Regions from separate parts of the Ornithinimicrobium avium genome, predicted to be linked through region 3. Evidence: predicted binding sites of a transcription regulator. Region 3 holds the regulator's gene; each other region holds the start of a gene.
What was found. The regulator LexA, encoded in region 3, represses DNA repair genes until DNA is damaged. The targets are predictions, from matches to a motif close to TCGAACANNTGTTCGA.
Positions count from the first base shown of each region.

Region 1 (6,068 bases), 1.3 Mb from region 3:
TGACCCAGCTGCTCGACGACGGTGCCACGCGCATCATGTCCAACGCCGACGCCGCCGCCCTGGGCTTCGCCACCTTCGACCTGGCCATCGCCAAGCGGGACTTCATCGAGGCCAACCCCGCGTTCATGGTCATGTGGACCCGCATCCAGGACTATGCGAGCACCCAGATCCAGCAGCACCCGCAGGAGGCCGCCGTCCCGGTCGCGGCCGAGCTCGGGATCACGCCGGACCAGGTGCTCCAGCAGTTCAAGGGCTACACCTACCCCGACGCCAAGACGCAGCTGGCCGACTACTACGGCGGCCAGGAGATGGCCGACGTGCTGTCCGAGACCGCCACGTTCCTGGCCGAGCAGGGCGAGATCGACGAGGTGGCCGACCCCCAGCACTACGCCGACGGCGTCTACTCCACCGCCCTGGAGGAGGTCGGACAGTGAGCGTCCCGGCGCAGGGCGGCGCCCCGCAGCCATCGCAGGCAGCGGTGTCCTCCGGGGTGGGGATCACCCTGGACCACCTCTCCCACCGCTACATCACCGACGCCGGCGAGGTCGTGCACGCGGTGGCCGACACCTCGGTGCAGATCCCGGCGGGCCAGTTCGTGTGCGTCGTGGGTCCCTCCGGGTGCGGCAAGACCACGCTGCTCAAGGCGATCGCCGGTTTCCTGCGGCCCACCGGCGGTCAGGTCCTGGCCGGCGGGGAGCCGGTGCGGGGCCCCGGTGCCCAGCGCGGCGTCGTCTTCCAGCAGGCCAACCTCTACCCCTGGCTCACCGTCCGCAAGAACGTCGAGCTGGGCCTGCGCTTCCGCGGCACGCCGGCGGCGGAACGCCGCGCCGCGGCCGAGGAGGCGCTGGACCTGGTCGGGCTCGTCAAGTTCATGGACGCCAAGCCCTACGAGCTCTCCGGCGGTATGCAGCAGCGCTGCCAGATCGCCCGGGTCCTGGCCACGGACCCGGGCATCATCCTGATGGACGAGCCGTTCGGCGCCCTCGACGCCATCACCCGGCACCGGCTGCAGAACGAGCTGCTCACGATCGCGCGGCAGAAGAAGAAGACGATCTTCTTCATCACGCACTCGGTCGACGAGGCGGTCTTCCTCGGCGACCGGGTCATCGTGATGTCGCCCCGCCCCGGCCGTGTCGTGATGGACCAGCCGGTGCAGATCTCCTCGCACTACGACCGGCTGCTGCTGGACGAGCTGCGCTCGGTCCCGGAGTACACACAGCTGCGCGACCGCATCAGCGAGGCGATCCGCGAGGACGAGCACTGACCGGCCGGCACAGCCGGTCGCGGGCTCAGTCCCGGCTGTGCTCGGGCAGGGAGTCGAGCGCCTCGCGCACCACCTGGTAGGACACCGACGAGCCGTAGCCCTTTCGGGCCAGGTAGGCCGCCAGCCTGCGGGTCTGGACCTCCCGGTCCAGGCCGCGCATGGTCCGCAGCCGCCGCGTGACCAGAGCCCGCGCCTGGTCCTTCTCGCGCTCGGGGTCGACCTCGTCCAGCACGGCGTCGACGAGCTCGTCGGCGACCCCCTTGCGGCGCAGCTCGTGCCGCAGGGCACTGGCGGCCAGCCCTTTGGTCTCCTGCTGGGAGCGGACGAACATCTCGGCGTACGCCTCGTCGTCGACCAGGCCGACCTCGCCCATCCGGTCGAGCACCCGCGCCGCGACGTCGGGAGCCGTGCCACGGTCGCGCAGCTTGTCCTCCAGCTGCTTGCGCGTGCGCGGCCCCATCGCCAGCTGACGGAGCACGCTACGCCGGGCGACGTCGTGCGGGTCCGGCTCTCCGGGACGTCCAGCGCCGATGAGCCCCCTACCCGGCGGTCCGCCGCCTGAACTTGCGCCGTCCGGCTCTCGTCCGCCTCGTCGCTTCTCCTCGGCGGGCCGGAGCCCGGAGGCACTGGCGGCGGCCTCCGCCGCCGCCAGTGCTTCGCGCGCCGCGTCCAGCCGCTCGGCGTCGGCGGCCATCAGAAGTCGACCGAGACCTCACCGGTGACCGGGTCCACCCCGGCCGGGAGGTCGTCGGCGGCTGCAGGGCGGGGGACGCCGATGCCGAGCTTGGTCTTGATCTTGCTGTCGATCTCGTCGGCGAGGTCGGGGTTGTCCTTGAGGAACTGGCGGGCGTTCTCCTTGCCCTGCCCCATCTGGTCGCCCTCGTAGGTGTACCAGGCGCCGGACTTGCGCACGAAGCCGTGCTCCACGCCCATGTCGATCAGCCCGCCCTCGCGGGAGATGCCCTGCCCGTAGAGGATGTCGAACTCCGCCAGCTTGAACGGCGGGGACACCTTGTTCTTGACGATCTTGGCGCGCGTGCGGTTGCCGACCGCGTCCGTGCCGTCCTTCAGCGTCTCGATACGGCGCACGTCGATGCGCACCGAGGCGTAGAACTTCAGCGCCTTGCCGCCCGTGGTCGTCTCCGGACTGCCGAACATGACGCCGATCTTCTCGCGCAGCTGGTTGATGAAGATCGCGGTCGTGCCGGTCGTGCTCAGCGCCCCGGTGATCTTGCGCAGGGCCTGCGACATCAGTCGCGCCTGGAGACCGACGTGGCTGTCGCCCATCTCGCCCTCGATCTCCGCCCGCGGGACCAGCGCCGCCACCGAGTCGATGACGACGATGTCCAGCGCGCCGGAGCGGATCAGCATGTCCGCGATCTCCAGCGCCTGCTCGCCCGTGTCCGGCTGGCTGACCAGCAGCGCGTCGGTGTCCACCCCGAGATTCTTGGCGTACTCCGGGTCGAGCGCGTGCTCGGCGTCGATGAAGGCGGCGATGCCGCCGGCACGCTGGGCGTTGGCGACGGCGTGCAGAGCGACGGTGGTCTTGCCGCTGGACTCCGGACCGTAGATCTCCACCACGCGACCGCGCGGGAGACCGCCGACGCCGAGCGCGACGTCGAGCGCGATCGCCCCGGTCGGGATCACCTGGATCGGCGGCCGGTCCTCGTCCCCCAGCCGCATGATCGAGCCCTTGCCGTGCTGCTTCTCGATCTGCGCCATGACGGCATCGAGCGACCGCAGCTTGTCGCTGCCCGCCGCTCCCCGTGTCGCGGCCGTCTGGGCTGTCTTGCTCTGAGCCATCGTCTGCTCCTTCGTCTCGTGATGGGCGCGCCTACCTTCGACCGACCTCCGGTCGTCGCCCCCGTTGCGAGGACGTCTGTCTCCGTGTCCGATCAGACGCTAGGCGCCGCCACCGACAGACCCGGTCGACCACCTGGAGGCTGTGGACGACGGGCGCTGCGGGAGGCGCCATGTGGACAACAGTAGATCGAAAGCCTGTACGAAGGCGAGAGCAGGTTTCGGCGTGTCGCGGATCGTCTGCGCACCCCGGCGCGCTTCCCCGACGTCAACCGGGTCTGCCGCCACCCCTACACTGGTCTGCCATCCGGGGTTTCCGACACCGCCGTCTCCCGTGCCCACCCAAGCCCTGCCACCAGGAAGCTCCATGGCCCTGCTCGTGATGAAGTTCGGCGGTTCGTCGGTCAGCGACGCCGCGGCGATGTCCCGTGTCGCCCGTCGGGTCGTCGCTGTCCGTGAGGCCGGCGACCAGGTCGCCGTCGTGGTGTCGGCGATGGGAGACACCACCGACGAGCTGCTCGACCTGGCCGCCCAGGTCGCCCCGGGGGTCCCGCCCGAGCGCGAGATGGACATGCTCCTCTCCGCCGGGGAACGCATGTCGATGGCTCTGCTCGCGATGGCGGTCCAGCAGCTCGGGGTGCCGGCCCGGAGCTTCACCGGCTGGATGGCTGGCATGCGCACGGACACCGCCCACGGCAGCGCCCGGCTGCTCGACGTGCAGCCGGCCCGCGTGCGCCGGGCGCTGGACGAGGGCAGCGTCGCGATCGTCGCCGGGTTCCAGGGCATCTCCACCGACGACGACGTGACCACCCTCGGCCGCGGCGGCTCCGACACGACGGCGGTCGCGCTGGCCGCAGCGCTCGACGCCGACGTCTGCGAGATCTACACCGACGTCGACGGGCTCTACACCGCCGACCCGCGCATCGTGCCCAGCGCCCGCCGCGTCACCCGGCTCACCATCGAGGAGACCCTCGAGATGGCCGCCCACGGCGCCAAGATCCTGCACCTTCGCGCCGTCGAGTACGCGCGCAGGTTCAACGTCCCGCTCCATGTCCGCAGCAGCTTCTCCGACCAGGAGGGCACGCGGATCCTGACCGGCCGACCCCTGACGGAGGACACCATGGAAGAACCGATCATCTCCGGGATCGCGCACGACCGGTCGCTGGGGAAGGTGACCGCTGTCGGCATACCCGACCGGCCGGGCGCCGCCGCCGCCGTCGTCGGCGCCGTCGCCCGCGCAGGGGTGTCCGTCGACATGATCGTCCAGAACGTGTCGACCTCGGACGCCGCCACCTCGGACATCTCCTTCACGATTCCCGAGGCCGACGGACGCACGACCGTGGCCGCCGTCCGCGCGCTGCAGGACGAGATGGGCTTCGCCGACGTCCTCTACACCAGCCACGTGGGCAAGCTGTCGCTCATCGGCGCCGGTATGCGGTCCAACCCCTCGGTCGCCTCCCGGCTGTTCGCCGCGCTGGCTGACGCGGGGGTCAACATCGAGATGATCAGCACCTCCGAGATCCGCATCTCGGTGATCTGCGACCAGGTCGACCTGGAGGATGCGGTCAGGGCGGTGCACACGGCGTTCGAGCTGGACGCCGACGAGGACGCCGTGGTCTACGGCGGGACAGGACGATGAGCACGATGACGCACGAGACGGCATACGCGGGCAGGCATCTGCACCTGGCGGTGGTCGGCGCCACGGGCCAGGTCGGCGGGGTGCTGCGCACGCTCCTTTCCGAGCGCGCCTTCCCGGTGGCTTCGATCCGCTACTTCGCCTCGGCGCGCTCCGCGGGCTCCGAGCTGCCCTGGGAGGGCTCGGTCAACGGCCTCGAGGGGTATGACGCACCTCGCCAGATCGTGGTCGAGGACGTCGAGACCGCGGACCTCTCCGGCATCGACGTGGCCCTCTTCTCCGCCGGCGGCGGGGCGTCGCGAGTCCACGCGCCACGCTTCGCCGAGGCCGGGGCCGTGGTCGTCGACAACTCCTCCGCCTGGCGGATGGACGAGCGCGTGCCCCTGGTCGTCAGCGAGGTCAACCCCGACGCCCTGCAGCTGGCGGTCCGCGACGGCGGCGCGCGCATCGTCGCCAACCCCAACTGCACCACGATGGCCGCCATGCCGGTGCTGGCTCCGCTGCACGCGCAGGCCGGCCTCGAGCGGCTGCGCGTGGCGACCTACCAGGCCGTGTCCGGCTCGGGCGTCGCCGGTGTCGACGAGCTGGGAGGGCAGGTGCGCGAGGCCGTGGAGGGCGACTCCCGCATCGAGGATCTGGCGCACGACGGGTCCGCGGTCGCCCTCCCCGCGCCCGAGGCCTACGTGGCACCGATCGCTTTCAACGTCGTCGCGCTCGCCGGCGACCTCGTCGAGGACGGGGAGACCTCCGAGGAGGTCAAGCTGCGCACCGAGTCGCGCAAGATCCTGGGGATCCCCGGGCTCGCCGTGGCCGGGACGTGCGTCAGGGTCCCGGTCTTCACCGGTCACAGCCTGGCCCTGCACGCGGAGTTCGCGCGGCCGATCACCCCTGAACAGGCGACGAAGCTGCTCGCGGACGCTCCGGGCGTCGAGCTGGCGGACCTGCCCACCCCGCTGACCGCTGCTGGGAAGGACGCCTCCTACGTCGGCCGGATCCGGGTCGACCAGAGTGTGCCGGACGGACGTGGGTTGGTGATGTTCGTCAGCAACGACAACCTCCGTAAGGGAGCTGCGCTCAACACCGTTCAGCTCGCCGAGACGCTGCTCGAGCGCGACCTCGTCTGAGGCGGGACAGCAGTCGCGCCGTTCCGTCGCGGCGACCGCTCGACGGGGCGCCGGTCCAACGGTCGGGCCGCGGTCTCCCTTCGGTCAGAACGGTGGTGGTTGGTCGTTCGGGTCGGGTGGCTGGGTGGTCCTGCCGGTGCGCGGCTGGCCACCTTGTGTCCCGGTGCCCGCGCTCCGTGTCCCGGTGCTCCCGCTGAGCGGGTCTGGCCCGGCGCCCATGGTGGGCCGGGTGCGTGTGTCCAGG
Region 1 covers NZ_CP031229.1:25,257-31,324, reverse strand. Annotated here, with positions in the region: gene DV701_RS00125 (taurine ABC transporter substrate-binding protein) at 1-434, shown strand, start outside; gene DV701_RS00120 (ABC transporter ATP-binding protein) at 431-1,264, shown strand; gene DV701_RS00115 (regulatory protein RecX) at 1,290-1,958, opposite strand; gene recA (recombinase RecA) at 1,958-2,986, opposite strand; gene DV701_RS00105 (aspartate kinase) at 3,432-4,703, shown strand; gene DV701_RS00100 (aspartate-semialdehyde dehydrogenase) at 4,709-5,824, shown strand; gene DV701_RS00095 (HNH endonuclease signature motif containing protein) at 5,909-6,068, opposite strand, start outside.
Region 1: recA (recombinase RecA) is a predicted target of LexA. The motif match lies at 3,255-3,270, and genes of this name have one in related genera.

Region 2 (6,068 bases), 670 kb from region 3:
CCAGTCGCGCACGCGGCGCAGCAGCCGGTTGGCGATCCGGGGCGTGCCGCGGGAACGGGAGGCGATCTCCTCGATGCCGGGCACGTCCGCCTCGATGCCCAGCAGCTCGGCGTTGCGGGTGAGGATCGTCACCAGGTCCCTGGTGGCGTAGTAGTCCAGGTGGCCGGTGAAGCCGAAGCGGTCGCGCAGCGGTGCGGGGAGCAGCCCCGCCCGGGTCGTGGCACCGACGACGGTGAAGGGTGGCAGCTCGAGCGGGATCGCGGTGGCGCCGGGGCCCTTGCCGACGATGACGTCGACCCGGAAGTCCTCCATCGCCAGGTAGAGCATCTCCTCGGCCGGCCGCGACATCCGGTGGATCTCGTCGAGGAAGAGCACCTCCCCCTCGACGAGCGAGGACAGGACGGCCGCCAGGTCGCCGGCGTGCTGGATGGCCGGGCCGGAGGTGATGCGGATCGGCTGCTCCATCTCGGCGGCGACGATCAGGGCCAGCGTCGTCTTGCCCAGACCGGGCGGTCCGGAGAGCAGCACGTGGTCGGGCGGCGAGCCGCGCCGCCGCGCCGCCTCCAGGACCAGGCCCAGCTGGTCGCGCACCCGGTGCTGGCCGGGGAAGTCCGCGAGCCGGCGCGGGCGCAGCGCCGCCTCGACACGCCGCTCCTCCTCGTTGGAGCCGACGTCCACGACCCGGCCGGCGACCGCTTCCCCACCGTCGTCGACGCCGATCTCCCGCGAGCCGTCGGCCCAGCCGGGGGAGTCCTCCAGGCTCACCGGCCCAGCTCCCTGAGGGCGGCACGCAGGATCTCGGAGACCTCGGTGGGTGCGTCGGCGCCGCGCGTGACGGTCGTCACGGCGTCGGTGGACTGCTTGGCGGACCAGCCCAGGCCCTCGAGCGCCTCCCTGACCTGGCCGTGCACGGCCCCGCCCGCACCGGCGGCCGCGGGCCGGGCCGTGAGGTCGGCCGCTCCCGCGCCGGTGGCGAGGATCTTGTCCTTGAGCTCGAGCACGAGCCGCTCGGCCGACTTGCGCCCGATGCCCGGCACCTTGGTCAGCGCCGCCAGGTCACCCTGGGCCAGTGCCCGCCGGACCTCGTCGGGGGCGTGCACCGCCAGCATCGCCAGGGCGAGGCGCGGCCCGACCCCCGAGACCGTCTGCAGCTGCTGGAAGAGGGCCTTGGCGTCGGCCCCGGCGAAGCCGTAGAGCGTCAGGGACTCCTCGCGCACGACCAGGCTGGTCTCCAGGTCGGCCTCCTGCCCGGGGCGGTGGTCGGCCGCGGTGGCGGGCGTGGTGTGGACGAGCAGCCCGACGCCGCCGACCTCGACGACGACGTGGTCCAGGCCGACGTGGCGGACGGCTCCGCGCACGGAAGCGATCACGGGACGATCCTCCTGGTGGTCAGGGACGTTCGGGCGCCCGAGCGGGCGGACGCCGACCGGGTGGCGGCCCGGTGCTGGGCGTGCAGCTGCGCCAGCCGGTTGGGCGCGGCGTCCTGGGCACGCAGCTCTGCCTGCTGGATGAGGTTGCCGGCCTCGGTGCCGCCCACCAGGCGCTCGTCGGCCCCGCTGCGCCACAGGTGGCAGATGGCCAGGGCCAGGGCGTCGGCGGCGTCCGCCGGTCGCGGGGCGACCTGCAGCCCCAGGATCCGGGTCACCATGTTCGTCACCTGCGCCTTGTCGGCGCGACCGTTGCCGGTGACGGCCGCCTTGACCTCCGAGGGCGTATGCATGCCCAGGGCCAGGCCGAGCCGCGCGGCCGCGAGCATCGGGATCGCCGAGGCCTGGGCGGTGCCCATGATCCCCTTGATGTTCGCCTTGGCGAAGACCCGCTCCACCGCCACGGCGTCCGGCGCCCAGTCGGCGATCCACTGGTCGATCTCGGTCTGGACCGACAGGAGCCGGTCCTGCGGCTCCTGGTCCACGGGGGTGCGGACGACCCCGACCGCGACCATCCGCAGCCGACGGCCGGGCAGGCCCTCGACGACGCCGATCCCGCACCGGGTCAGCCCGGGGTCGACTCCGAGCACGCGCACGATCGACCTCCTGGTTCGGTGTCGCCACGACCCTCGTGAGGACGCGACCCGCGCGGCGCGCGGTGCGGACAGGTGTTCGCACCCCACGCTAGTCCACGGTGGCGCCGCCGCGGGACCGCGACACGCTCCCGGGGCGGTCAGTCCTCCTCGAGCGCCTCGAGGACCACGTCGGGGATGTCCGCGTTGGAGTAGACGTTCTGCACGTCGTCGCAGTCCTCCAGGGCGTCGATCACCCGCATCACCTTGCGCGCGCCGTCTGCGTCCATCGTGACCTCCATGCTGGGCACGAAGGTCACCTCGGCGGAGTCGTAGTCCAGGCCGGCCTCCTGCAGCGCGGTCCGCACCTGCACCACGTCGGCCGCGTCGCTGATGACCTCGAAGACGTCGTCGAGGTCGGAGACCTCCTCGACGCCGGCCTCGAGCACGGACTCCAGCAGGGTGTCCTCGGTGAGCTCCCCGGAGTCCTGCTCCTTGGGGACCACGACCTGGCCCTTGCGGTTGAACAGGTAGGCCACCGAGCCGCTGTCGGCCATCGTGCCGCCGTTGCGCGTCAGGGCGGTGCGCACCTCCATGACCGCACGGTTCTTGTTGTCGGTCAGGCACTCGATGTAGAGCGCCACGCCGCCGGGCGCGTAGCCCTCGTAGGTCAGCGCCTCGTAGCTCGCCCCACCGGCCTCCGCGCCGGACCCGCGCTTGACGGCGCGGTCGATGTTGTCGTTGGGCACCGAGGACTTCTTCGCCTTCTGGATGGCGTCGAACAGCGTCGGGTTGCCGGCCGGGTCGCCGCCGCCCATCCGGGCCGCGACCTCGACGTTCTTGATCAGCTTGGCGAAGAGCTTGCCCCGCTTGGCGTCGATGACCGCCTTCTTGTGCTTCGTCGTCGCCCACTTGGAGTGGCCGCTCATCCGCTCTCCTTCGCTCGCCGCAGCTGACGTGAACAACCCACGATGCTACTAGGCGCGGGTCAGGACGCGGTAGCGACCGTGGGACGCACGGCCGCGTGGTGCGCGCAGCAGATGCGCACGAAGAGCTGGTGCACGCGGTCGTCGCCGCTGACCTCGGGGTGGAAGGAGGTCGCCAGCAGGTTGCCCTGGCGCACCGCGACCACAGCGTCGTCGACGCGTGCCAGGACCTGGACCCCGGGGCCGTGGTGCTCGACCCGCGGTGCCCGGATGAACACGGCGGGGAAGGGCCGCTCCGGCTCCAGCAGCGCCGGCACCACCAGACCGGCCTCGAAGGAGTCGACCTGCCGCCCGAAGGCGTTGCGCCGAACGGTCATGTCGATGCCGCCGAAGGTCTGCTGCTCCGCGTGGCCGTCCAGGATCTGGTCGGCGAGCTGGATCATGCCCGCGCAGGACCCGTAGACGGGCAGGCCCGCACGCACGAGGGCGCGCACCGGCTCGTGCAGCCCGAAGATGCGGGCGAGCCGGTCGATCGTGGTCGACTCCCCGCCCGGCACGACGAGACCGTCCAGGCCCTCGAGCTCCTCCGGGCGACGTACCCTGCGCACCGCCGCCCCGGACCGCTCCAGGGCCGCGACGTGCTCGCGCACGTCGCCCTGGACGGCCAGGACGCCCACGAGGACCGGGGCCGTGGTCACCAGCCCCGCTCGGCGAGGCGGTGCGGCTGCGGGATGTCGTCCACGTTGATCCCGACCATCGCCTCGCCCAGGCCGCGGGAGACCTGCGCGATCGTGTCGGGGTCGTCGTGGAAGGTGGTGGCCTTGACGATGGCGGCGGCGCGCTGGGCCGGGTTGCCGGACTTGAAGATGCCGGAGCCGACGAAGACGCCCTCGGCGCCCAGCTGCATCATCATCGCGGCGTCCGCCGGCGTGGCGATGCCGCCCGCGGTGAAGAGCACCACGGGCAGCCTGCCGCTCCGGGCGACCTCCTTGACCAGCTCGACGGGCGCCTGCAGCTCCTTGGCCGCGACGTAGAGCTCGTCCTCGGCCATCGAGGTGAGCCGCTGGATCTCGCCACGGATGGAGCGCATGTGCGTGGTCGCGTTGGACACGTCACCGGTGCCGGCCTCGCCCTTGGAGCGGATCATCGCCGCGCCCTCGGTGATCCGCCGCAGCGCCTCGCCCAGGTTGGTCGCGCCGCAGACGAAGGGGACGGTGAAGGCCCACTTGTCGATGTGGTTGGCGTAGTCGGCCGGGGTCAGCACCTCGGACTCGTCCACGTAGTCCACGCCGAGGCTCTGCAGGACCTGGGCCTCGACGAAGTGACCGATCCGAGCCTTGGCCATGACCGGGATGGAGACGGCCTCGATGATGCTGTCGATCATGTCGGGGTCGCTCATCCGCGACACCCCGCCCTGGGCCCGGATGTCGGCGGGCACGCGCTCCAGCGCCATGACCGCGACCGCGCCGGCGTCCTCGGCGATCTTCGCCTGCTCGGCGGTGACGACGTCCATGATGACGCCGCCCTTGAGCATGTCGGCCATGCCGCGCTTGACGCGGGTGGTGCCGGTGCTGGACGTGGTGGGCTCGCTCATCGTTGCCTCTCAAGGACGGTGCCCACGCACCTCGCGGTGGCGCACGGCGAGGGGTGGGCGGCTCGGTGCCGGGTGGGTCGGGGTGGCCGCGCAGGCGGCACCGCACCATTCTACGAGGCCGGGCCCCCTGCTCCGCACGCGCGGTCGTAGACCTGCTCCCACCGCTCGACCACCTCTGCCCAGTCCCAGCGTCGGGCGCGGGCCGCGCCCCGCTCCCCCAGCTCGAGCGCGAGGCGCCTGTCGGTCAGGACCGTCGCCACCGCACGTGCCAGGACGTCGGGGTCGCCGACGGGGACCAGCAGTCCGGCGTCCCCGACCACCTCGGCGAAGGCAGGCAGCGAGGAGGCCACGACCGGGGTCCCCGCCGCCATCGCCTCGGCCAGCACGATCCCGAAGCTCTCGCGCCCGGTGTGCGGGGCCACCAGCACCTCACAGGTATGCAGCAGCGCCAGCCTGGTGGGGCCGTCCACCTCCCCCAGGTCGACGGTGCCGTCCACGCGGGTGCGGCCCGGACCGGCCAGCACGACCTGGACCCCGGGGACCAGCTGCCGCAGCAGCGGCAGGGCAGCCGCGAGCACGTCGAGGCCTTTGCGCGGCTCGTCCCGACGACCGAGGAACAGGACGGTCGGTGCTCCGGCGACCATCCCCGGCGGTCGTGGGAGGAGGGCGTCGGCGCGGGCGTGGGCGGCGACGTCGATCGCGTTGGGCAGCACCTCCGGGTCGACCCCGTAGAGCGACCTCGCCAGCTGCGCCGCGGACTCGGAGACGGCGGTGGTGACCGGAAGCGGCCCGAGCCTGCGGCGCAGGACCGGCCCGAGCACGCGGTCCGCGCCGCACCCGGGACGCGCCGCGTGGAAGGTCGTGACCGTCGGGACGCCCGCCTGTCGCGCCCGGCGCACCGCGGACGTGCCCAGCCCCGGCGTGCCGGGCTCGTGGACGTGCAGCACGTCGGGCGACAGCAGCTCGAGCCAGGCGGCGACCCGGGCGGTCACGGCGGGACCCAGGGCGAGCCGGGCCACGGAGCCGTTGGCCGGGACCGGATGGCCGCGCCCCGCGCTGCGGACCGCTGCGCCCGGCAGCGTCCCGGTGGCCGGCCGGCCCGGCGCCATCACCGAGACCGTGTGGCCCCGCTCCGCCAGGTGGCCGGCGAGCCCGAGCACCTGCCCCTGGACACCGCCGGGGTGGCCGAGGTCGTAGGGGCAGACCAGCCCGACCCGCATCAGGGCCTCACCCCGGCCGGTGGCGCCACCGCGGGCAGTCTCGTCAGGTGCCAGTCCTGGGTGCGCCGGAGCACCGCCTCCCCGAGCACCTCCGCGCAGGCCCTGGTCATCTGCTCCACCTGCTCCGCTCGCGGCCCGGACCCGACGGGGACAGCAGCTCCGAAACGCACCTGATGCCGGGGTGCGCCTCGCCCGGAGGTCGTGACGCTCACCGGGCGCAGGTCGGCGCCGGTCGCCAGGGCGAGCTCGGCGGGGCCGGCGGCGAAGGTCGTCGCGAGGCCGCCGATCTGCACCGGGACCCGTCGCGACCGCATGCCGCGGTCGGCCAG
Region 2 covers NZ_CP031229.1:701,231-707,298, forward strand. Annotated here, with positions in the region: gene ruvB (Holliday junction branch migration DNA helicase RuvB) at 1-720, opposite strand, end outside; gene ruvA (Holliday junction branch migration protein RuvA) at 762-1,370, opposite strand; gene ruvC (crossover junction endodeoxyribonuclease RuvC) at 1,367-2,023, opposite strand; gene DV701_RS03345 (YebC/PmpR family DNA-binding transcriptional regulator) at 2,161-2,928, opposite strand; gene pdxT (pyridoxal 5'-phosphate synthase glutaminase subunit PdxT) at 2,988-3,626, opposite strand; gene pdxS (pyridoxal 5'-phosphate synthase lyase subunit PdxS) at 3,620-4,519, opposite strand; gene DV701_RS03360 (glycosyltransferase family 4 protein) at 4,630-5,739, opposite strand; gene DV701_RS03365 (LpxL/LpxP family acyltransferase) at 5,739-6,068, opposite strand, start outside.
Region 2: ruvC (crossover junction endodeoxyribonuclease RuvC) is a predicted target of LexA. The motif match lies at 2,088-2,103, and genes of this name have one in related genera.

Region 3 (6,068 bases):
CCCGCGAGGAGGTCCCTGCACAGGGGGAGCGCGTCGTCGCGCACGGCGGGAGAGTCCCCCCGAGAGCGGGACCAAGGTCCCTCCCAGGTCCGGACCTCCTCCTCTACTACGGTGCGTCGGAAGTTGAGAGGCTGGTATCAGCAACAACAGGAACACTGACAAGGAGATGGTTCAGATGACCACACGTTCCGAGTACCGCGTGGACCCCACGCTCGACACCGTCGCGCACGAGGACCACCACATTCTACCGACCGCGGGTGGCTACGCCCTGGGGGTCCTGCGGATCGCCTTCGGGTTCACCTTCCTGTGGGCCTTCGTCGACAAGCTGTTCGGTTTCGGCTTCGCCACCCCGGCGGAGCGCGCGGTCGTCAACGGCGGCTCTCCCACCACCGGCTACCTGTCCGGCGTCGAGGGTCCGCTCGCGTCCTTCTACCACGGGATGGCCGGCAGCGGACTCGTCGACTTCCTGTTCATGGCTGGCCTGCTGGGGATCGGCCTGACGCTGATCCTGGGTGCGGGCGCCCGGATCGGTGCGCTGGCCGGAGTGCTGATGTACGTGTTCATGTACGGGGCTTCCCTGCCGACGGTCACGAACCCGTTCCTCGACGACCACCTCACCGGAGCGCTCGTCCTCGTGGTCATCGCCACCATCCCCGCGGCATGGTCCTACCTGGGCATGGGGTCCTGGTGGGCCCGCATCGCCCCGGCCTGGCTGCGCTGAGCCCGCCGTGAGCGCCACGGTGCAGGCCTCCGGGTCGGTGCTGGTCGGCGTGGACGGATCGGCGCACAACGCCTCCGCGGTCGCCTGGGCGGCCGCGGAGGCGCTGTCATCCTCAGCCACGCTGGTGCTGGTGCACGACGACGGAGGCGTAGGAGGAGCGGCGGCGCGGGCCACGCTGGAACGCGCCACAGCTGGTGCCCTGCAGGTCGACAAGGACCTGCAGGTGGTCGCCCGGGTCGCCGGCGCGTCGGGCCCGGCGGCCGGTCTGGTCCGCACGGCCCGCGAACAGGTCCGGGACGCGCAGGACGAGGGCGTCGGCGCCGAGCCGATGCTCGTCGTGGGTCGGCGCGGGGCCGGCGGGTTCCGGGAGATGACCCTGGGGTCCACCGCCCGTCGGCTGGCTCACGAGACGGACGGCCCGGTCACGGTGATCGTCCCCAGCGGCTGGGACCCGGGAACGCTCGAGCCGGCCGCACCCGTGGTCGTCGAGGCGGTCTCCGACAGGGCACTGGCCGCGGCGACAGCCAGGGCGGTCCGCCTGGGTCGTCCGCTCGTGGCGGTCGCCACCTGGTCGGTCCCGGCCGACGAGGCGATGATCGGCAGGACCATCCCGCAGGTCTGGTCCGAGCACGCCGACCGGGCCGAGAGCGGTCTGGAGGAGGCGCTGCGACCGTGGCGCGCGGCATACCCCGGTCTGGAGATGGTGGCGTTGGCCACCGACCGTCACCCGGTGGCGGCGCTGCTCGACCAGGCCTCCGGCGCCGAGGTGCTCATGGTCCCTCGTGGGGCCACCGCGGCCGCGGTCGTGGAGCACGCTGAGTGCCCGGTCTTGGTCCTGTGAGGGCGGAAGGAAGGGCCGTCGGGAGCATCCCGGCGGCCCTTCCGCACGTCGGCACCGTGCCTGCGGGGTCGGGCGTGGGGGCGCCGTGGCGGCCGGGCGTGGATGATGGGGGGATGGAAACCGACCATCTCCCGCCCCGCACCGCGGTGGACGAGCATCGGTATGCCGTGCTGCGCGACCTGCTCGCCGACGGCGGGGTCGTGGTGCTCAGCGGCGCGGGCATGTCGACCGCCTCGGGGATCCCGGACTACCGCGGACCCGACGGCCTGCGTCGGGTCCAGCCGATGCAGCACGCAGAGTTCGCCGGCTCCGCGCAGGGTCGGCAGCGCTACTGGGCGCGCGCCTACACCGGGTGGGAGCGCTTCGACGCGGCCCGGCCCAACGCCGCCCACGTCTCGGTCGCCGACCTGCAGGCCGCCGGGCTCGTCACGGGCATCATCACCCAGAACGTCGACGGGCTGCACCAGCGCGCCGGCGCCACCGGTGTCGTCGAGCTGCACGGCAACCTCGGCCGGGTGGTCTGCCTCGACTGCGGGGAGACCTACGACCGCGAGCAGGTGCACGCGTGGCTGGCAGTGGCCAACCCCGACTTCGACCCGGGGACCGTCGCCGAGGTGCGACCCGACGGCGACGTGGTCCTGCCCGAGGACCTCGTCCGCACCTTCCGCGCGCCCCGGTGCCTGGTCTGCGGGCACGACCGGCTCAAGCCGGACGTCGTCTTCTTCGGCGGGTCGGTGCCGCGGGAGGTCGTCGAGGAGGCGTTCGAGGTGACCGGCCGGGCGGACATGCTCCTGGTGCTCGGCTCATCCCTGCAGGTGATGAGTGGTTACCGGTTCGTGCGCAGGGCCGCGCGTGACGGCATACCCGTGGGCGTGGTGACGCGCGGCCGGACGCGCGGCGACGCCGAGGCGACCGTGCAGCTGGACGCTCTGCTCGACGACGTCCTGCCCCGCCTGGTCGAGGACCTCGTCGATACCGGCGGTGCTGAGGGTGCGGCAACGCGCTGAGCGTGGTGCGATGAGGGGAGCAGCGCGCCCCCCGGCGCGCCCGGAAGGCTGGAGGAGCGACGTGGACGTGACGCAGGAAGAGATCGACGGCCTCTACGACCTCGAGGTGCGCAGCGTCGACGGCGACCGGCTGGGACCGGTGCGCCAGGTCTACCTGGACGATCGGACTGGTCGGCCGGCCTGGATCGCGGTGCACACCGGGTGGTTCGGCCACCGTGAGCACCCCGTGCCGCTCTCCGGCGCCGAGCGCACCGAGGAAGGTCTGCGCGTGTCGGTCTCCGGCGAGGAGGTGCGCGAGGCGCCCACCGTCGAGCCTGACGAGCACCTCGGGCCCGAGCTGGTCGCCGAGCTGCGGCGCTACTACGCGCTGGAGGAGGGCGAGGAGAGCGCGGACGCTCCGCTCGGCGGGGACGGCCCCGGGGTATGGCGCGAGGAGGGCTCGGACGTCGTCGGCGACGGGACGCTGACCCCCGAGCAGGCTGTGACCGGCGCCCCGCTCAACATCCTGCGCGGCGACCCCGACGAACTCGCGGAGCGGCCCGTGCTGCGGCGCCACGAGCGTCCCTGACCCGCGGCGCCGGGACGGAATTGGCACCTGGCCCTCAGGTGTGGTCTGCTCATCCTTGGCCGTCTCGCGAGCGGCGGCCGAGGAACCAGGAGGATGACGTGATCTCGCAGGAGCAGCTCAACGCCCTGTACGACGCCGAGGTGGTGGACCAGGGCGGCGAGAAGGTCGGCACGATGGGCCAGGTCTACCTGGACAACAAGACTGGCGAACCTGCCTGGGTCACGGTGCGGACCGGGTGGTTCGGCGGCCGACGGGTCTTCGTCCCGCTGAGCACCGCCGAGATCGTCCACACCCAGATCCGGGTGCCCTACAGCACCGCGATGATCAAGGGCGCCCCCGACATCCCGTGCGACGGGCACCTGTCCGAGGACGACGAGCAGGACCTGTTCGAGTACTACGTCGTCGACGACGGTCCGGCGCCCTCCGCCTGAGCCGGTCCGCACAGCGGACGCCGCACACCCGGGCAGCACAACGCCGCCCCGGTCGAGTGGGGCGGCGCTGCGGGGTCGCCCGACGCACGTGGCAGCCGGCGTCGGACGAGGCTCGTCGGTCCGGTCAGACGCGTCGCAGGACGGCGGTGACCTTGCCCAGCACGACGGCGTGGTCGCCGTCGATCGGCTCGTAGGCCGGGTTGTGCGGCATGAGCCAGACCTTCTCCTTGCTCTTCTTGTAGGTCTTGACCGTCGCCTCGTTGTCGAGCATCGCGGCGACGATGTCGCCGTTGACCGCAGTGGGCTGTCGGCGCACCACGACCCAGTCGCCGTCGCAGATCGCCGCGTCGACCATCGAGTCGCCCACGACCTTGAGCAGGAAGAGCTCGCCCTCGCCGACGATCTGGCGGGGCAGCGGGAAGACGTCCTCGATGGCCTCCTCGGCCAGGATCGGCCCGCCGGCGGCGATCCGCCCGACGACGGGGACGTAGGACGCCTCGGGACGGGCGTCGCCGATGCCCGTCTCGTCGTAGGCGTCCGCAGCCGGCTCATTGCGCTGCGAGCCCGCGGTGGCGCGCCGGTAGCCCACGCCGTCGCCGGACCCGGGCACGACGACCTCGATCGCCCGGGGGCGGTGGGGGTCGCGGCGCAGGAAGCCCTTGCGCTCGAGCATCTTGAGCTGGTGGGCGACCGAGCTGGGTGAGGTCAGGCCCACCGCCTCGCCGATCTCGCGCAGGCTGGGCGGGTAGCCCCTGGCGTCGACCGAGTCGCGGATGACCGCCAGCACGCGCTGCTGACGGTTGGTGAGCTTGGCGCCCCCGTCGCGGTCGGGCATCTCGTGGATCGTTGCCATGTCCTTCTTCCCCGTCTCCTCCGGCTGCCAGGTCCTGACCGTCAGGCCAGGTCAGAGGGTTTGTCAGTGGTCGCTGATTGAGTTCCTGACATGCACACAGCGTACGGCGCACGGAGGGATCGAGCAAACATCTGTTCGATCGGCGTGTCGACAAAGCCGGACACTCGTGCTAGACATAGGACAGACGTGCTATCGCACACGCGTCTGATGACCACGAGGAGGACCACCATGAGCACAGCAGTCGTCGACCTGTTCCCCGTCGCCGGTGCCGAGCCGTTCGGCGTCCCGGCCTCCCGGCGTCGGGGTGGCCACCTGCGCGTCGTCGCTCCGCACGAGCGGGTCGCCGGGACGACGGATCCTCTGCGCATCACCCGGCGCGGACGGCTGACCCTGACCAGCACCGTCGTGCTCGTCCTGGTCCTGGCCGTGGCCTCCCTCGTCAGCGCGCTGGGACCAGCCGGTGCCAGCAGTGCCGTGACCGTGGAGCCGGGGATGACCCTCTCGCAGCTCGCCGCGGAGCAGCTGCCCGAGGTTCCGCTGAGCCAGGCCGTCACCGACATCCAGCGCGCCAACCGGCTGAGCACGACCGACATCGCAGCGGGCCAGACCCTCGTGATCCCCGGCCGCTGACGCGGCAGGCGGCCGCTCTCTGATGCGGCTGCCGCCGGCTCGCAGAGCCGCGGTCCGGTCCGCTCAGCCCGGTTCGCTGCCCTGCTCCTCGCCGGCGGAAATGGCCTGCCACACCACCGGCAGCTGCTCGGTGGAGATGAAGTAGCCGGTCAGGTGCGGGTCGAACATGAGCCCGGCGATCTCGGCCGAGAGGTAGACGTCGGCGGAGCTCACGACTTCCTGCGGCTCCAGCGAGATCGCCCGCATGTCCTCGTCCGCGCGGATCATGCCGTTCTGCACCGCGAAGTGCCGGGCCCGCTCGGCGTTGGTGAAGGTCAGCAGCATCAGCTGGTCGTCGATCTCGGCAGCCGCCGGCGACTCGAGCCCTTCCTCGCCGACCGCGATGAACCACCAGCTGGGCAGGCCCATCGTGGCCCGCCACAGCGCGGTCATCCCCTCGTGGTCCTCGGGCCCCTCGACGCGTGCGGCGAGCAGGTCGGTCTCGGTCTCGGCCGGGGGGAGCAGGCCGGAGGGTAGAGACTCCTCGGGCGCCACGCCGGGGTCGTCCTGAGGTGCCCCGTCGCGGCGTGCGTCGTCCTGGAAGGGCATCGAGGTGGGCTCGGTCATGATTCCATGGCACCACACCCGCAGCGCCAGACCCAATCCCGGCGCGCGCCTGTGGATGTGCCGACGTGGTTGTCGGAGGAGGCGGTTACGGTCGGGGCATGACGCGCAGCGAGGACCCGGCAGGAGCCACCATGGTCGAGGGAGCGGGTGTCGGCACCCCCGACGAGACGCTGGTGGCCACGGCCCACGACGCGTTGCGCCGCCTGGTCGGCAGCCCCGGTGCGCAGTTCCGGGACGGGCAGCTCGACGCCGTGCTCGCCCTGGTGCAGGAGCGCTCGCGGGTGCTCGTCGTGCAGCGCACCGGGTGGGGCAAGTCCGCGGTCTACTTCGTGGCGACCGCGTTGCGGCGGGCCCAGCACGCCGGACCCACGATCATCGTCTCCCCCCTGCTGGCCCTGATGCGCGACCAGA
Region 3 covers NZ_CP031229.1:1,373,121-1,379,188, reverse strand. Annotated here, with positions in the region: gene DV701_RS06255 (hypothetical protein) at 176-721, shown strand; gene DV701_RS06250 (universal stress protein) at 729-1,562, shown strand; gene DV701_RS06245 (Sir2 family NAD-dependent protein deacetylase) at 1,676-2,569, shown strand; gene DV701_RS06240 (PRC-barrel domain-containing protein) at 2,637-3,137, shown strand; gene DV701_RS06235 (PRC-barrel domain-containing protein) at 3,236-3,568, shown strand; gene lexA (transcriptional repressor LexA) at 3,693-4,421, opposite strand; gene DV701_RS06225 (LysM peptidoglycan-binding domain-containing protein) at 4,650-5,051, shown strand; gene DV701_RS06220 (hypothetical protein) at 5,115-5,657, opposite strand; gene DV701_RS06215 (RecQ family ATP-dependent DNA helicase) at 5,789-6,068, shown strand, end outside.